4 regions of the Siminovitchia sp. FSL W7-1587 genome follow, and region 4 is predicted to be linked to each of the others. Evidence: riboswitches for the same ligand, from Rfam matches in the RefSeq annotation. Region 4 holds a riboswitch; each other region holds the start of a gene.
The links. Region 4 has a riboswitch for thiamine pyrophosphate ahead of NST31_RS16740 (ABC transporter ATP-binding protein). Riboswitches for the same ligand answer to the same signal wherever they lie in the genome.

Region 1: linked by a shared signal. The riboswitch ahead of thiT (energy-coupled thiamine transporter ThiT) and the one ahead of NST31_RS16740 (ABC transporter ATP-binding protein) in region 4 are both predicted to bind thiamine pyrophosphate.
Region 2: linked by a shared signal. The riboswitch ahead of tenA (thiaminase II) and the one ahead of NST31_RS16740 (ABC transporter ATP-binding protein) in region 4 are both predicted to bind thiamine pyrophosphate.
Region 3: linked by a shared signal. The riboswitch ahead of thiC (phosphomethylpyrimidine synthase ThiC) and the one ahead of NST31_RS16740 (ABC transporter ATP-binding protein) in region 4 are both predicted to bind thiamine pyrophosphate.

Annotation. Positions count from the first base shown of each region.
Region 1 is NZ_CP150169.1:1,429,578-1,433,792, reverse strand. Features, by position in the region: gene NST31_RS06640 (DUF3238 domain-containing protein) at 1-1,209, shown strand, start outside; TPP riboswitch at 1,262-1,359, shown strand; gene thiT (energy-coupled thiamine transporter ThiT) at 1,434-2,006, shown strand; gene NST31_RS06630 (thiol-disulfide oxidoreductase DCC family protein) at 2,524-2,916, opposite strand; gene NST31_RS06625 (thioredoxin family protein) at 3,058-3,615, shown strand; gene NST31_RS06620 (carbon-nitrogen hydrolase family protein) at 3,856-4,215, shown strand, end outside.
Region 2 is NZ_CP150169.1:43,407-47,621, forward strand. Features, by position in the region: gene NST31_RS00230 (adenylyltransferase/cytidyltransferase family protein) at 1-730, shown strand, start outside; gene NST31_RS00235 (AEC family transporter) at 858-1,796, shown strand; TPP riboswitch at 1,875-1,976, shown strand; gene tenA (thiaminase II) at 2,082-2,768, shown strand; gene thiW (energy coupling factor transporter S component ThiW) at 2,793-3,311, shown strand; gene thiD (bifunctional hydroxymethylpyrimidine kinase/phosphomethylpyrimidine kinase) at 3,280-4,074, shown strand; gene thiM (hydroxyethylthiazole kinase) at 4,074-4,215, shown strand, end outside.
Region 3 is NZ_CP150169.1:1,644,450-1,648,664, reverse strand. Features, by position in the region: gene NST31_RS07730 (cytosine permease) at 1-792, opposite strand, end outside; gene NST31_RS07725 (TetR/AcrR family transcriptional regulator) at 782-1,369, opposite strand; TPP riboswitch at 1,749-1,864, shown strand; gene thiC (phosphomethylpyrimidine synthase ThiC) at 1,990-3,774, shown strand; gene NST31_RS07715 (serine protease) at 3,796-3,963, shown strand.
Region 4 is NZ_CP150169.1:3,542,599-3,546,813, reverse strand. Features, by position in the region: gene NST31_RS16750 (ABC transporter substrate-binding protein) at 1-830, opposite strand, end outside; gene NST31_RS16745 (ABC transporter permease) at 827-1,579, opposite strand; gene NST31_RS16740 (ABC transporter ATP-binding protein) at 1,576-2,340, opposite strand; TPP riboswitch at 2,498-2,595, opposite strand; gene NST31_RS16735 (YtoQ family protein) at 2,723-3,163, shown strand; gene NST31_RS16730 (DUF84 family protein) at 3,330-3,854, opposite strand; gene NST31_RS16725 (M42 family metallopeptidase) at 3,893-4,215, opposite strand, start outside.

The DNA.
Region 1 (4,215 bases), 2.1 Mb from region 4:
CGAAAGCGATCGGTGCCGAATCTGCCTGACATCCAGCTTGAGTCTATTGAGCAATCCACGAACGCCATCACGTTTCGTTGGAAAGAAGGAATAGGCTTCTACCGTTTGTACAGAGAAGGTCAGTTAATATACAGCGGTTCCGACATTTGTTTTTCGGATAAGGGGCTGGACCCGGCAACGAGTTATTTATACACCGTGGAAATGATGGAAATAACATCTGGACCAGTAAAAATCCAAACAGCGACAAAGCCGGAAAAAAATGATGAAAGTAATATTCTTAAGGATCTCATCGTAACGACTGTTGTATCGCGTTCGCTTATCAGTTTGGGTTGGGAGCCCATATCCGGGGTCAGTGAATATATAATCAAGCGCAATGGAGAAAAGCTTGCATGTGTTACAAATTGCTTTTACACGGACAAAACTGTCCGGCAGGATGCCGAGTATACATACTCGATCGAGGCGGAGCGAATCCTTCCGTATTCGGAAGAGGATTTAAATGAACCAAAATTTTTGGCGGCGGGAATCATCGGATTTTTTAAACGAGGGCGAAAAAGGGAAAAAGACGCCACGATGGAGAGGTTCCGGATGACAAAAAAGATTCGTGCCATTGAACAAGTTTTACAGTCAAATGGAAAGGATTCCGAAACTGATTGGCGTTTTCTTTATCAAACATTTTTAAACAACAAGTGGATAAAAAACCCCAACTTTTTTTCTCCGTATCGTTATTTTCAAGGGGACAATCGGGGGTTTGATCCCCATTCTTCCAATTACAGAACGAAAGCAGAAGTCCATGTGCGGCTTGGTGGAGGAACTCCGCACATACAGTTTGAGAAAGATGTGGGAGAAACGAGGGGATACGGATGGACGAAAAGAATGAAGGATAGAGCAACAGCATCCAGTGAGGGCATGGAAGTGGAAGAGATCGAGAAATCCAGTGAAAAAGCGATGTTTCGGCTTACACATTCCGTGAAAAACCCGCTTGTTGTTTCCCCGGCTGTCGACTATGAAGTTTGTGCCACTTTTTGGCGGGATGGTTTGTATGATATTTCCGGGAAGCATGATCAGTCGCCTCACCATGAAGTATATGTTCAATCGGACGCTCAATCCCAAGCAGTATGGGAGCCTGTCCATCAGGCGCAGGACCAAGGCCTGGAATGGATGTCGGGGACGATGGCTTCACAGTATTGGCGGGTATCAAACTTGCAATAACAAATATTGAAATTTTTCAAAAAAAGATTACAATAAAGGATAGTAGTTGAATCGGCGTGCCAGGGGGAGCTTTTGGCTGAGAGTGGATTCGTTCCAGACCCTTAGAACCTGTTGGTTAATTCCAGCGCAGGGATGGTTATTTGAGGTGTGAAGGCAATGGAGTATTTCATTGTCTTTGTTCCCCTATGGTTACGGTCGGTTATTACATCATAGGGGGTTTTTTTATGGGAAAAAAGATGTCTTTACGCATTTTGATCGAGGTAGCGATCTTTGCGGCATTTGCGATGATGCTGGACATGATTCCATCGATTCAGGTAACGCCGGCGATCAAATTTTCGTTTGCCATGGTGCCTATTTTTATTGTGGCGCTTCGTTGGGGGGCTAAAGCCGGTTTTGCTGCAGGTTTTTTGTGGGGGATGTTGCAAGTAGTTTCCGGGGAAGCCGCGGGACAAATATTAACGCCTCTGCAAGGATTCATTGAATTTTTCGTTGCTTTTAGCTTTGTTGGAGCGGCAGGATGGTTTGCGCCTGCAGTGCAAAAGGCTGTAAGGTCTGAAGGAAAAACAAGGCTCGTACTGCTCTTGTTTGCAGCGATCTTTGTTGGCGGCTTTGCCAGATATACTTGGCATTTCATAGCCGGAATCATTTTTTGGGGTAAGTTTGCACCTTCGGGTCAATCCGCTTTTCTTTATTCACTGATTTCCAACGGCACTTCTTACATTATCTCTTCATTGGCATGTTTTATCGTGATCGCTTTGCTCGTCACAACGGCGCCCCGTTTGCTTCAAGTAAAATAATGGAAAAGGTAGAAAGCAGCGGCACAACCCACGGCCAAAGGGCTTGCTGCTTATTTTTTGTGAAAGTGAAAGTTCGGCTAAATCGTGTACTAGGGAATACGGAGGCTTCTATGATTAGCTTGTGAAGGATTTAGAAAAAGAATGATCGGGGGGCGAAGAAAAGGTCGTCAGAGGGGAAGTCCGCTCCCTCTCCCCGACTTGAAAGCGCAATATTGCTCTTGGCCCCGGCAAGGGCATGCCAACGGCGGCTTCATGACAAGACCGCTTTGGTGCTTTCCGGCGGTTGTATTCAGGGGGGAATGTTGGGAATATCGGCCCGAACAGTTTGAGCTTGGTCAAACGCCTGTCAAGTTGTATTCAGGGTGGAATGTTGGGAATATCGGCAGACAAACAGCCTCTTTCAAGAGTCTGGAATGAAAATAAAGCAAAAGTCGGAGGGAGCGCCATTTGAGCGAACCCCCTCCGGCCAAGTGCCGCTTTTGAGTCAAATCCGAAGTGGATGTGACAAGTTCTTTTGCTACGATAAAAATCGGGCGCGTATATCCGGCGGCGGAAGCATACAGCTTTCTTTTTTGCCAAACCATTTGTAACGGTTTTTCGCAATCAAGTCATAAAATAGATTGCGGATTGGATAAGGAGCGACCATCAATGGATATAACCATTTCCAAGGTGCGTTCAAATGGCTGCATATCCGCAGTGCTGCTGCCGATTTATAGTACACTTTGTTTTCGTCGATTAACATCATGCTGTCGATATGGGCAGGTACATCCTGGGCTTTTAATAATTTTTGGCCGATGTCGCTTTGTAAAGAAGCAAAGTGAATCTTTCCTTCTGGATCGTTTTGAATGATAAATTGGACACTGGCATCACAAAAATGGCACTCGCCGTCAAACAATACGATGGGATGCATCTTAACACCTCTTCCAAATGGAATCTCTTTTTACTTTAACCGATTTGGCGAAATTGAAACAACGGAAGAATGCGGTTTGGTTTACACAATCTATTTTATTGAAGTACTCTTAGTATAAAAGTGGAAAAGGAGATGAAGAGAATGGATTTACATAATTGGTATGAAAAAGGGTTGACGCCGGATGAATATATCGAAACACTTGAATATCACAAGGACGGCTTTTCGCGGGTTTATGATCAGTTTACTCCCCCGGAGGATGAGCGCTTTTTTCAATCCATAAAAGACAAGCAATTGCGGGTCATTGTCTTGGCAGAACCTTGGTGCGGACATTGTATGCTGAACATCCCTGTTTTGCTCCGTTTGGCTGAAAAAACGGATATGCCGGTCCGCTTTTTGCTCCGGGATCAAAACTTGGAACTGATGGACCGATATTTGACGAATGAAAAACGAATTATTCCGATTTTTATTTTTATAGACGAAAACGGAAATGAAGTGGCGAAATGGGGACCGATTACAGATTTTACAAAAAAGTTTGTTGACGGGTTCAAAAAAGACTTGCCGCCGAAGGATGATCCAGGGTACGATGAAAAATTTAAAGTGATGGTAAAACAAGTGGCAAAATCTTTTAGGGAGAATCCGGACTTTTGGAACAACTCTTATGAGTCTATGAAAACAGCACTATATAACTATAAACCTTAAAAACAATTGGGACAAGCAATGCTCTTGAAGTGCTACGAAAAGTGAAACGTTAATAAGGCCAGGGCCCGATATTGCATCAGGCTCAGGTCTTTTCGTTTTTGCCAAAGGTACAAAGCACTCGGATTGCCGCAATTTTGGCATCAGTTTGCCGACAGAAGGTAGCCAGATATGCAGGAGAAACATCTATATCAGAGGGAGATGGTGGAAATATATTTTCCCGGAAAGAAAAGTGGAAGGATGATGATTTTGCAGAAAAAAAGACAGTGTCAAGTCGCTGTTGTTCAAGCCGGCGCAGAAGTGATGGACAAAGTGAAAGGGGTCGAAAAGACGGTCCGGTTGATCAGAGAAGCGAGCCAAAAAGGGGCCAATATCATTGTGTTCCCGGAGGCGTTCATACCGGCTTACCCAAGGGGTATGTCCTTTGGAACGGTGGTAGGTTCCCGGTCTAATGAAGGGAGAAAGGATTTTTTTCGGTATTGGAACAATTCCATTACAGTGCCTGGAGAGGAGACAGTAGAAATCGGCAAAGCTGCCAAGAAGGCAAAAGCTTATGTTGTGATAGGGGTGATTGAAAAAGAAAGTGAATCCAGCCAGGGGACG
Region 2 (4,215 bases), 1.0 Mb from region 4:
GGCTGTTATGACATTTTTTCCACATCCAAGCAATATTTTACGGGTTCAAAACAAAATAACGAGTTATTTGACGCCTCTGCCTGACAAACAGAGATTATTGAAAAATATGGGTGTTGAAAAATTATATATTGTAACATTTACCGAGCAGTTTGCCGAACTTTCACCGGGAGATTTTATTAAAAAATATGTGGCTGGATTACATAGCAAGCATGTCGTTGCCGGTTTTGATTTTACCTATGGTTACCGCGGGAAAGGAAACATGGAACGAATGAAGTTAGATGGAAAAGGCTTATTTGATGTAACAACAGTCCCCAAAAAAGCTTTTAATGGTGAAAAGATTAGTTCGAGTAAAATCAGGAAGCTCTTGGATGAGGGGAAAGTGGAGGACGTTCATCATTATTTGGGGAACCATTACAGTGCGCATGGAATGTTGGAAAGCCAATCATTCGATCAATACAGCGGAAAAACAGTCGCCCATATTGTATTCCAACATTATTATTTGCCGCAAAAAGGGTTGTATATCGTTGAAGTGACGACTCAAGAGCGAATATATCAATCAATAAGTCTGCTTGATGTTCATCATTCATGTGTGTTAGTGTTGGAAGGAAATATACATATTCCTGCACCCGTAACGATTAAATGGCTGGCAAAAGTGAAAGCGTTCTCTCCGTTGCAGTATAAGTCCATTGATCAAATAACAAAAAATCCATACTATCCGCTAAAAGCTTAACTGTTGTTTTAACCGTTTTCTTATGTATAATGTACGAGTGAAGAAGTGGTAAAAGGAAGTATCCTGAAGTCCATTTCTTCGCTTTTTCTTTGCCATTATCAGTTTTTATACAGAAAGTAGGATACGTATGGAATTTACAGTTGTTTTTCAGTCAATCATCATTATTACTTTGATGATCATGATTGGCGCGTTGCTCGGTAAAACAACTCCATTAAATGATGATACTCGCAGAGCATTTATTCAAGTGATCGTAAATATTGCGATGCCCTGCATTATTTTATCGAGTATTTTTCACGTTGAAATGGATGACCAGATGTTTAAAATGATTGCCATCGTTTTTGGGCTTTCCATCATTATTAATCTTATTGGAATCGGGACCGGCTTTTTATTTGCTTGGTTATTTCATAGGGGTTCCAATAAGATAAGGGAAATTGCCATCCTTTCAGGTTTGGGAAACACCGGATTTATCGGCATTCCGCTTTGTGCGGCACTTTTGGGCCCAGAGGGGGCTTTGTTTGCGGCCATTTTTGATGCTGGAGTCGATGTGACCATTTGGACAGTCGGAGTCATTTTACTTCAGAAAAATAGAAAGTTTGCTTGGCAAACATTAAAGTCCATGGTGAATATTCCGACAGCAGCCATTTTCGTTGGTCTTATTACCGCATATTTTCAATTAAAGCCGCCCGGTCTTTTGATTGACTTGACGGACAGATTGGCCGCATTGGCGGCACCGCTCGCCATGTTCTATATCGGAATGATGATCATGACCCTGAAACGCGGACAAGTACGCCGTTCGGTAAACCATATTTGGGTGCCCATTTCCGTAAAATTGATTATTTTGCCGATCGCTTCCATTTTCATGATACACTTTTTCAGTTTAAACACGGTACTCGTTCAAACGGTCTTGATTCAATCCATGATGCCGACGATTACCCTGGCATCCATTCTCTTTGCCAAATACTCTGCAGATGAACAAATGGGGGCCTTAACGACTATTTTTTCCACGCTGCTTGCACTTGTGACCATCCCTTTAATGGTGTATGTAATGAGCCTATTTATTCATTAAACTTGCTTTTTGTCCATATCATGATATGATGGCAGTACATGCACCTAATAATTGAATAACTTCTTTGAAACAATGAATTTTGTCTGCTAGGGGAGCTGTAAAGCTGAGAGAAATCGATGATTGAAACCCTTTGAACCTGATCTGGTTTATGCCAGCGTAGGGAAGCAGGCTGCGTCATTATGATTTGCTTTATGATGATGAGCCGCTTCCTTTTCGGGAGCGGTTTTTTCATTTTTTCAAAGTGGGGAATCATGAAGTACAAACTTTTTTAAAGGAGTGGAACCAATGAAAGTTGAAAAAATGTTGTTTACGGACAGGCTTTATGAGAGCGCGAAGGAAATATGGGAAAAAAGCTATAACCACCCATTCGTCCAAGGGGTAGGAAAAGGAACACTCGATCAAGAAATTTTTGAATATTATATGAAACAAGACTATGTCTATTTAATTGATTATGTGAAGCTGTTTGCTATTGGAGCGCAAAAAGCTCCCACTCTCGAAATTATGACAAAGTTCTCACATTTGCTTCATGAACACCTCCATTTTGAAATGGAGCTGCATCGCCAATTCGCCGCAGAGTTTGGCATTTCGAATGAAGAGCTTGAAAACACCGAACCCGCACCAGTCAATTTGGCATATACCCGCTACATGCTGCATGTGGCTCATAACGGAACATTGGCGGAACTTGTGGCAAGCCTGCTTCCGTGTGCCTGGCATTACGCCGAAACGGGAGAAAGATTAAAAGAACAATATGGGGCTACTTTGGAATCCAACCCGTACCGCAAATGGGTTGAAACCTATTCATCAGAAGAATTTACTTCTCTTGGAAAATGGCTGATTGATCTCATGAATCAGTTAGCAGATGGGAAACCGGAAAGAGAATTGGCGGAATTGGAAAAGCACTTCCTTATCACCTCCAAATATGAATATTTATTCTGGGATATGAACTATCATCAACAGAACTGGACGCTCTAAATCCTAATAGCCGGAGGTTGCTCCATGCGAGTTAAAAAACTGACCATTACAGCCATGATCATTGCATTTACAACAATCACGAGCCATGTTATCTTTATCCCGGCCGGATTTGCCAAAATTTTTCCAATCCAGCATTTTGCCAATATGGTAACGGCCGTTTTATTTGGGCCAGGCTATGCATTAGCCCAAGCATTTATCGTTTCGACAATCCGGAATATTTCAGGAACAGGCTCGTTGTTTGCTTATCCGGGAAGCATGATCGGAGCCCTCCTGGCTGGCTGGTTGTATGCCAAAACGAAAAGAATAGGGTTTGCGTTTATAGGTGAAGTCGTTGGAACCGGGATCATCGGTGCTGTTGCCGCCTATCCGATTGCGGCATTGCTGTTAGGCCGGGAGGCGGCCTTATTTGGATTGGTCCCGGCCTTTGCTGCCAGTTCCATTGCCGGCGCTGCCCTGGGATTTGTTTTATTAAAAGTATTCATGAAACATTCAGCGATCGGAGGTTTGCTGTATGAAAACAGCTCTTACAATCGCCGGATCTGATTCCGGTGGAGGAGCGGGGATTCAAGCGGATATAAAAACTTTTTCCGCTCTAGGGGTGTTCGGCATGTCTGCGATTACGGCGATTACGTCCCAAAATACTGTTGAAGTAAGATCTGTACAACTCATTGATGTAAACATCATCAACGACCAAGTCGCAGCCGTGTTGGAAGATATTGGGGCTGACGCGGTGAAAATCGGTATGCTGGCAACGCCGGACATTATACAAACAGTCGCGCAATGTTTAAAAAAATATAAACCAAAACACATTGTTCTTGATCCTGTTATGATTTCCAAGGGGGGACACCGGCTGCTTGAAGAAGATACAATGCAAGAGCTGAAATCAACCCTTATCCCGCTGGCTTCGCTCGTTACACCTAATATCCCGGAAGCGGAGGTTTTGGCCAATATGCCGATACATAATGAGCCTGACATGTATGAAGCATGCCGGGTGATCAAAAAGCTGGGAGCGCAGGCTGTCCTGATTAAAGGCGGGCACTTGCAGGGAAACCCCAATGACTTATATTACGACGGGCAAACGTTTCAACTATTTCGCGGGGAAAGAATTGAAACGAAAAATGTCCATGGGACAGGTTGCACACTGTCCGCAGCAATTGCCGCCCTCTTGGCGAAAGGAAAGGAAATGCCGACAGCGATTGATGAGGCCAAAGATTATATTACAAATGCGATCGCCAACAGCCTTGACATTGGACAAGGATACGGACCGACCCATCACTTCTATCATCTATACGAGTGTGTAACGTGATGGGAACGGATGGGCAGATGATGTTGACGAAAGTCGGACAGCTTTTTGAGCAAGTCAGACATAAACAGCCGCTTATTCACCATCTAACAAATCAGGTAACGATAAACGATTGCGCAAACGTAACCCTAGCCATTGGCGCTG
Region 3 (4,215 bases), 1.9 Mb from region 4:
GACTGTAATCATTATCGTTGTTAAGCTGCTTTCATCCATAATGCGAGACAAAATCATTGCGATAATGATCATAAAACTGTTTCCAAAGAAAAATCCGAAAAAGGATGCCAGGACGGCATCTTTTTTTGTTCGAGCCCATCTTGAAATGTCCGGTGAAATCGTCGCCCCGACAACAAAAATGCTGATGACGAGCGAGATGGCCATCCCAAACGTAAATGTGTTTTCTACAGGGGCGTTCAGTTCGCTCGCGCCAAATTGCCGAATGGCCAGCCCCACTGCCGCCAAGACAAGGATGAGTAGCAGTGGAACGGACCATGAGCTTAATTTTTCAATCGCTTTATAGCCGATCACCGCGGTTGTCATCATTAATACTCCGCCGATTGCAGCCAACAACGGGACAGGAGCTTTTAATCCGAGCGCACCTTCAATGGCGGCATACGCATTCTCGGCAAAGAATCCGGCTTGGACACCGAACCAGCCCAGTAAGGAAATCGCCATAAATAAGGACACAAGCTTTGCTCCCGAAATGCCGAATGTAAATCTGGAAATCATTGATGTGGATAATCCGGTTACCGCTCCGACGTAGGCGCAAAAAGCGGCTAAGATGCCTAAAATGGCAGAACCGATCAAGACCGCCCACAAAGCGTCTTGAAAGGCCATGCCTTTTCCGAGTTCCGCCCCGAACAGCATCGCGGATAAGTCGATGCCAACCGCGATCCAAACGAGGCTGATGGAAAACCATGCTTTCCTCTCGCTCATCGGAACGGCTTCTCTGGCGTAATCATTTTTCATTTTCATATCCTCCCAGCAAAATCCTCATGATGTAAAGAGCTTCTTCTATTTGATGTTGCAGTTGTTTTTGATCGTACAGATTTATTTCCCAAAAAACCCCATCCATGATTACGACAAATTGTTTGATGAGCCTTGTCGCCTGATATTCAGTTATAGACGGGATGTCCCGTGTAATCAGCGTCAATAAAGAGTTAATCAACCAGTCGTCAAACTGTTGGATATGCTCCTGAAGATACTCATGGATTTCCGGCGGCGGTGCGGTGACAAGAGAAATGTAGGCATTCGTTTCCTCGTTATTCTCTTGGTGATAGGCGACCGCTCCTTTGATAAGCGCTTCAAAAATGTCAAAAATCGGCCGATCATGCACTTTTTGAAGAATTGACTGCATTTCTATGAAATGATCTTTTAATAGCTTTTGAAAAGCCGCCAAAAACAGCGCTTCTTTATTTTTGTAAAAAAAATAAATCGATGCTGGTTTTATGCCGACTTCTTTGGCAATATTCCGCATCGTGGCACCGTGGTAATTGAATTTGGAATATTCGCGAATGGCAGCTTGCAAAATCTTGTCTTTTGTCAAAAAATTCCACACCACCTAACAAGTGTTAGGTTAATGATAATGGAGCTTTTGGCGAAAATCAATAGGATAATAGAGGATGCCGGATAAGTGCTTGTTTCTTAGACAGGCAGTTTTAGGCAATCGCGAACGGCTTTTCTTTATGCCCCACAAACTTCTTGTTTCTAACTATCATCCGAATCCAGTATTTTTTCCTTGAAGGTTTTATTGAGTGGATCTTATTGGATTGAAGGTTTTATTGAATGGAAAATCTTATTGAAATCTCTATTTTACGTATCATCTGAAGGGAGATAGATTGAGGGCACATCATGACAAAAGGTTCATTTTTGTCATATCTCTTGTTTTTTTATTCTAAATTTGTATAATATTAAGTAAATCTAATAGCAATAACTGGGGGTGCCCAATGAGTTGGGCTGAGAGGAGAAACACGATGAAGTTTCTTGACCCTTTGGACCTGATCTGGTTAATGCCAGCGTAGGGAAGTTAGTCGGCAGTTTTGGGATACAGTATATGCAAGCCGGGTCCAGTCTTTCTTTGTGGACCCGGCTTTTTAATGTATCTGCCTCCAAGCTGTGTATTCAGATCTCGTCCTTTCAATTATTTTGTAGAGGAGAGATTTTTTTATGTCCATGTCATTCACAAATGAAAAAAATGGTACAGTCATGTTTCAATTTCCAGGAAGCAAAAAAGTGTATGTAGAGGGGTCAAGGCCTGATATCAGGGTTCCCATGCGGGAAATTATGTTGAGTGAGACGAAAACGGAGGCCAAAGTGGAAGCGAATTCTCCTGTTCGAGTATATGATACAAGCGGTCCATATACGGATCCTGATGTTAACGTAGACATTGCCAAAGGCTTGCTTCCGCTTAGAAGCAAGTGGATTCAAGAACGAGGGGATGTAGAAGAATATGAAGGCCGGGAAATGAAACCGGAAGACAATGGCTTTAAATCCAATCATGACCCGCGTGCCGATCGTCATATTTTTCCCGGGTTAAAGCGTAAACCACTCCGCGCCAAAAAAGGCGCAAACGTTACCCAGCTGCATTACGCCAAAAAAGGGATTGTTACACCTGAAATGGAATTTATTGCAATTCGTGAGAATATGAAACCAGAATTTGTCCGGGATGAAGTGGCAAGCGGCAGGGCGATCATTCCTGCAAACATTAATCACCCAGAGGCTGAGCCCATGATTATTGGGAGAAACTTTCATGTGAAAATCAATGCGAATATTGGGAATTCCGCGGTAACGTCCTCCATCGAGGAAGAAGTCGAGAAAATGACTTGGGCAACACGCTGGGGCGCTGATACAATCATGGATCTATCAACAGGGAAAAATATCCATACAACCCGTGAATGGATTATTAGAAACTCTCCGGTTCCGATTGGGACAGTTCCCATTTACCAGGCCTTGGAAAAGGTAAATGGAGTTGCGGAGGATCTTACATGGGAAGTATATCGCGATACTTTGCTGGAGCAGGCGGAGCAGGGGGTCGATTATTTTACCATTCATGCCGGCGTTCTGTTGCGATATGTTCCTTTGACAGCCAATCGTGTTACAGGAATCGTCTCCCGGGGCGGGTCTATTATGGCCCAATGGTGTCTGTATCACCATAAAGAAAACTTTCTTTATACTCATTTTGAAGAAATATGTGACATCATGAAGACTTATGATATCGCCTTTTCGTTAGGGGATGGCTTGCGTCCGGGGTCGATTGCGGATGCAAATGATCAAGCGCAGTTTGCGGAGTTGGAGACGCTTGGTGAACTGACGAAAATAGCCTGGAAGCATGATGTCCAAGTGATGGTGGAAGGGCCGGGGCATGTGCCGATGCATCTTATTAAAGAAAATATGGACAGGCAAATGGAAGCCTGCCAAGAAGCTCCCTTTTACACGCTAGGACCACTGACAACCGATATTGCTCCTGGGTATGATCACATTACCTCCGCTATTGGCGCTGCAATGATTGGCTGGTATGGAACCTCCATGCTTTGCTATGTCACCCCAAAAGAACATTTGGGACTTCCGAATAAAGATGATGTTCGGGAAGGGGTCATCACTTATAAAATCGCCGCACATGCGGCAGATTTGGCGAAAGGCCATCCGGGTGCGCAGATGAGAGATGACGCACTTTCCAAAGCCCGATTCGAATTTCGCTGGGAAGACCAATTCAACTTATCATTGGATCCGGAACGGGCAATGGAATATCATGACGAGACTCTTCCGGCTGATGCGGCCAAAACAGCGCATTTCTGCTCCATGTGCGGACCCAAATTTTGCAGCATGAGAATTTCTCATGACATTCGTAAATATGCGGAAAAAAACAACTTAAACACGCAGGAAGCATTTGAAAAAGGAATGCAGGAAAAAGCGGCTGAATTCCAAAAAGCCGGAAGCAGTATATACCAATAATTTTCTCTGGAGGTTTTCCGTATGAATGTACAAAAAATAAGAGAGGAAATTAAGCAGTTGGAAAGGAAAATAGAGGTATTGCAGGTACGGTTAAATGAAATCCAACAAGCCTGCGACCATCATTTTATTGGCGATGCATATTATGAAACCTGCAGCAAATGCAATAAGGTGAATGTATTATATTATTAATGGTTCACTACTAAAAGCCCCCGAAAGGAAACTGATATGCTCCCCTAAAGGTAGACAGATAAAAAATAAAAATCTGTTTTCCTTAAGGGGAGTTTTTTTCTAAAAAAGCGATTTGCGACCCCGCTTCCGAAAATATGCCTGCTTAAGGATCGCCCGGGAAATAGGGTGCTTACATCCATGGTGGGATTGCCAAGTGCTATCCCGTCCTTATCGGTTATTTTGGTAAAAGTCGTATCAGAGGTTATTCTGTTC
Region 4 (4,215 bases):
TCGTCCTGATTGTTTAATAAAATTTCCAGCGCTTCTTCCGGGTTTTCTTTCATAAACTCATACCCTTTTGAAGCTGCCTTCCAAAAAGAACGGATTGAATCTTCTTTTTCTTTCCATGTATCATCATTTGTGACAAACACCAGCTCGTAGTAACTTGGAACACCATAATCTACTGGATTAAAATGCTCCGTTTCTACTCCTTGGTTGGCAAGCATAGGGACTTCATGATTGATAAAAGCACCGGTAACCGCATCCACCCGCTTTGTCGCAATCGCCGCATTCAGCTCAAAACCGACGTCCGTCATCTTCACCTTGCTCATATCTCCGCCATCAGACTCCACGATTGTTTGTACGAGCGGTTCATTAAGCGGCGTTCCCGGCCAGCCGACTGTTCTTCCTTCCAAATCTTTCGGTCTCTTTATATCACTGTCTTTCAAATAAATAATATGATTGAGCGGACTTCTGACAATCGCAGCGACCGATTTTACCTGTACCCCATCAGCCCTTGCCGTGATCACATCAGATTGATAACCGATGCCAAGTTCAATATCTCCTGTAGCTGCCAGATTAATAGGGTCCGTTGGATTGGCAGGAAAACGGATGTTCACATCCAGTCCTTCCTCTTCAAAAAAACCTTTTTCCTTTGCAGCATATAAATAACTATGGACGGCGTTGGGATACCAGTCCAGCATAATGTCAAAAGATTGTAATTCTTTATCCGTTTCCTTCGTTTTATCTGGGCTGGAAGCAGTTTCCCCCTGTTCTCCCCCACATGCCGAAAGCAGCATTACAGCGAATAATGCGCAATAGAATACAATTCTCTTTCTCATTTTATATTTCTCCATTTCATCGTTATTTTTTCAAGCCAAGCGACAAGCAAAAACAACATAATGCCCGTCAGCGATAACAGAACGATTGGCGCAAACACTCCCGCTCCATCAAATTGTGTCATCATTCTTCGACTAAAGTATCCAAGCCCCTTGTCAGCTCCCAGCCACTCCCCGATGGCCGCTCCGATGACGCTCAATGTAACGGCTACTTTTAATCCCGAATAGAAATGGGGTAATGCCGACGGAAGCTCCACCTTATAAAATATCTGTCGTTTTGTGGCCCCCATCGCTTGAAGTGTTTCTTTTAAGTGAATATCGGCGGACCGCAGACCGTCAAACGTATTAACCGTAATCGGAAAAAAAGTGATGAGCACGGTCACAACGATTTTGCTCCAAAGGGAATAGCCAAACCAAAGGACGAATATCGGCGCAAGCGCAATAATGGGTATCGTTTGCGAAGCGATAAGCAAAGGGAAAAACGCCTTCCTTACAATATCACTCTTATGCATCCAGATGGATAAGCCGACACCAAACACCAGTGACAATAAGAGGCCAATCAGCATGATCAGACTTGTGGACGGCAAATGTCCAACAAAAAGAACGCTTCTGAGTTCCCACAGTCTGTCCACAATTTGTAAAGGTGATGGCAGGATAAAAGGCTTTCCATATAAGCGGGCGCCAATCTCCCATACAACTAAAAGCAATAATACGAGCAGGATCGATAAGCCGTATTTTTTTAAAAAAGTCATAACGTCACCAATTTTCTTAAATCAAGCAATAATTTTTCTTTTAATTCGGTGAAAGCAGGATCTTTTAAATCCTCGACCATCCTCGGCCTGTCAAGCGGAACCAGAATTTCTTCCAAATGACTTACCGGCTTTTCGCTGAATAATAGTACGCGGTCGGAAAGAAACAGCGCTTCCTCAACATCATGAGTAATAAACAAAATGGTTCTCCCCGATTCAGCCCATTGATCAAGCAGCCATTCATGCATGACCGTTTTTGTAACGGCATCAAGTGCGCTGAATGGCTCGTCAAGTAGTAATAAATCAGACCCGCCCAACAAGGCACGCAGAAACGAAACACGCTGCCGCATCCCTCCGGACAATTCATCGGGATAGCGATGCTCAACATCCTTCAAACCAAATGCTTCCAGCTTTTTAATGACCTCGGGCCACACTTCTTTTCTGCTGAACCCTTTTAATATAAGTGGCAAGGCGGCATTATCAACGACTGAAAGCCATGGGAGCAGCCCATCCTTTTGAGACATATATCCGACGTGCCCTTGCCTGTCGGAAAGCTCCTTTCCATTCACCAAAATGCGTCCGCTGTTTTGCTTCTCAAGCCCTGATACAAGTCGGAACAGTGTACTTTTCCCCGCACCGCTTGGACCAACAACACTTACAAACTCGCCTTTTTTCACTGAAAAGCTGACATCTTGAAGTACAGCCTGGTGTACATTCGAGTCATAAGCAAAAGATACTTGTTGAAAAACAAGAGCTTCACCCATCTTAAAAACTCCTTTCTTGAAATGGTTGCTTATGAGCCCTCCTTTCTTTTTTTCGAGAAATACAAGGCACCATGCATGAAAAAAGAGCCCTTCTTAAAAAGAAGTGGCTCTGACCCATCTAATAAAAGGCATGCGTAAACAAACATGAGAATATGAATACGCATCTTCTCCACTTCCCTGCGCTAGCATTACCTAGATCAGGTTAAAAGGGTTGAGGAAATCCTCTCTCAGCTTTTGGCACCCCTAGTGTTTCCCGTATGTAATTAACATTCCTGCCCCTATATATATATCCTATTTATTCAAAAAAAGCAAATAGAGTTTGCAAGAAAAAAGGCGTAGTTGATGATATGATAAATGTAAATGCAAAGGAGGAGAGAATATCGTGAGATTAACCGTATATTTGGCTGGAGAAATCCACAGCACATGGCGCGAGGAAATCAAAGAAAAAGCACAAGCCCTCAAGCTGCCGATCGACTTTGTCGGGCCAATGGAAGATCATAACCGCTCAGACGCCATTGGTGAAGAAATTCTTGGAGAGCAGCCCAATGCCATCTACCGGGACGCGGCAGCTTCCAGCTTTAACAATCTAAGAACACAAGTCCTCATGCACAAATCAGACCTCGTTATTGCCCTGTTTGGAGAGAAGTACAAGCAGTGGAATACGGCCATGGACGCGAGCGCTGCCGTCGCATTGGGAAAACCGCTCATCTTAATCCGTCCGGAAAATCTCCACCATCCGTTAAAAGAGTTGTCCCGAAAAGCTAACGCAACAGTGGAAACAGTGAACCAAGCAATAAAAGCGCTCTCATATATTATTGAATAGGTCCCTATCACCTGAAATTTGTTGAATAGAACCGATAGCAAATAGACAATAGAAATGAGAATACAAACGGTTGTCCACATTGTACTTATCCTTAGGACATGGACATAATTAACGGAAAATATGAAACGCGCAGGGAGCAGTTACAAACTGTGTCCCGCGCGTTTCTCTACTTCTTGACGTAATGTTTCTTTTCTCTTTGCCCGATCAGCAGCTTTATAATATGTTTGAACATTTCAGCCCGTTCAATTCGCCCATTCGTGAAAATGCCGATTGCTCCTTCATTGGAACTGATCCCGCTCCGTTTGCTATAATCGTCCATCACGGGCCCCAACTCTTCTCCCATGCGCAGGCGACCCGCAATTTCCTCCGGCAGCAAAATTCGGGCTCCACCAGCAAGCAGCGGCTTTTTTCCTTTTTCAGCCAATGATCCCCAATTGCACAAAAATAACCCAAAAGTAGTTTCCGTAACACCGCCTTCCAAACCAATTGCCACATCAGCTCTACTATTTTCCAAACAAAATTCGGCACGATGGATGGCCCCGTGTATCGTTTCTTCATCGGAAAAAGGCATGGCACTTACATGCGATGGCGCATCGACCGGCACAATTTCGGCTTCTATTTCCAGTTCTTGAAAAGCTCTCTGTACAGCTTTTAATTTCGCCTTGTTTTGTGAGCCAACAGCAACAATCATAAAGCCACTCCTACTCTACTGATCTTTTCTAAATGCGATTATTGTTGTCGAATCGTCTTCACTGCCGACCAATCACTTGCTTTTACAAGGCGAACGAGGAGTTCTTTCGCCGCCGCATAGTCATCAACATGAACGATCGACGCATGTGTGTGGATATAGCGTGCGCAAATCCCGATCACCGCACTAGGCACCCCTTCGTTGGAAGTATGTACACGGCCCGCATCTGTTCCTCCCGGGGAGACAAAATATTGGTACGGAATGTCATGTGTTTCGGCCATGTCCAAAACAAACTCCCGCATCCCTTTAAGCATAACCATTGAGCGGTCAAAAATTCTAAGCAATGCCCCTTTTCCAATGTGGC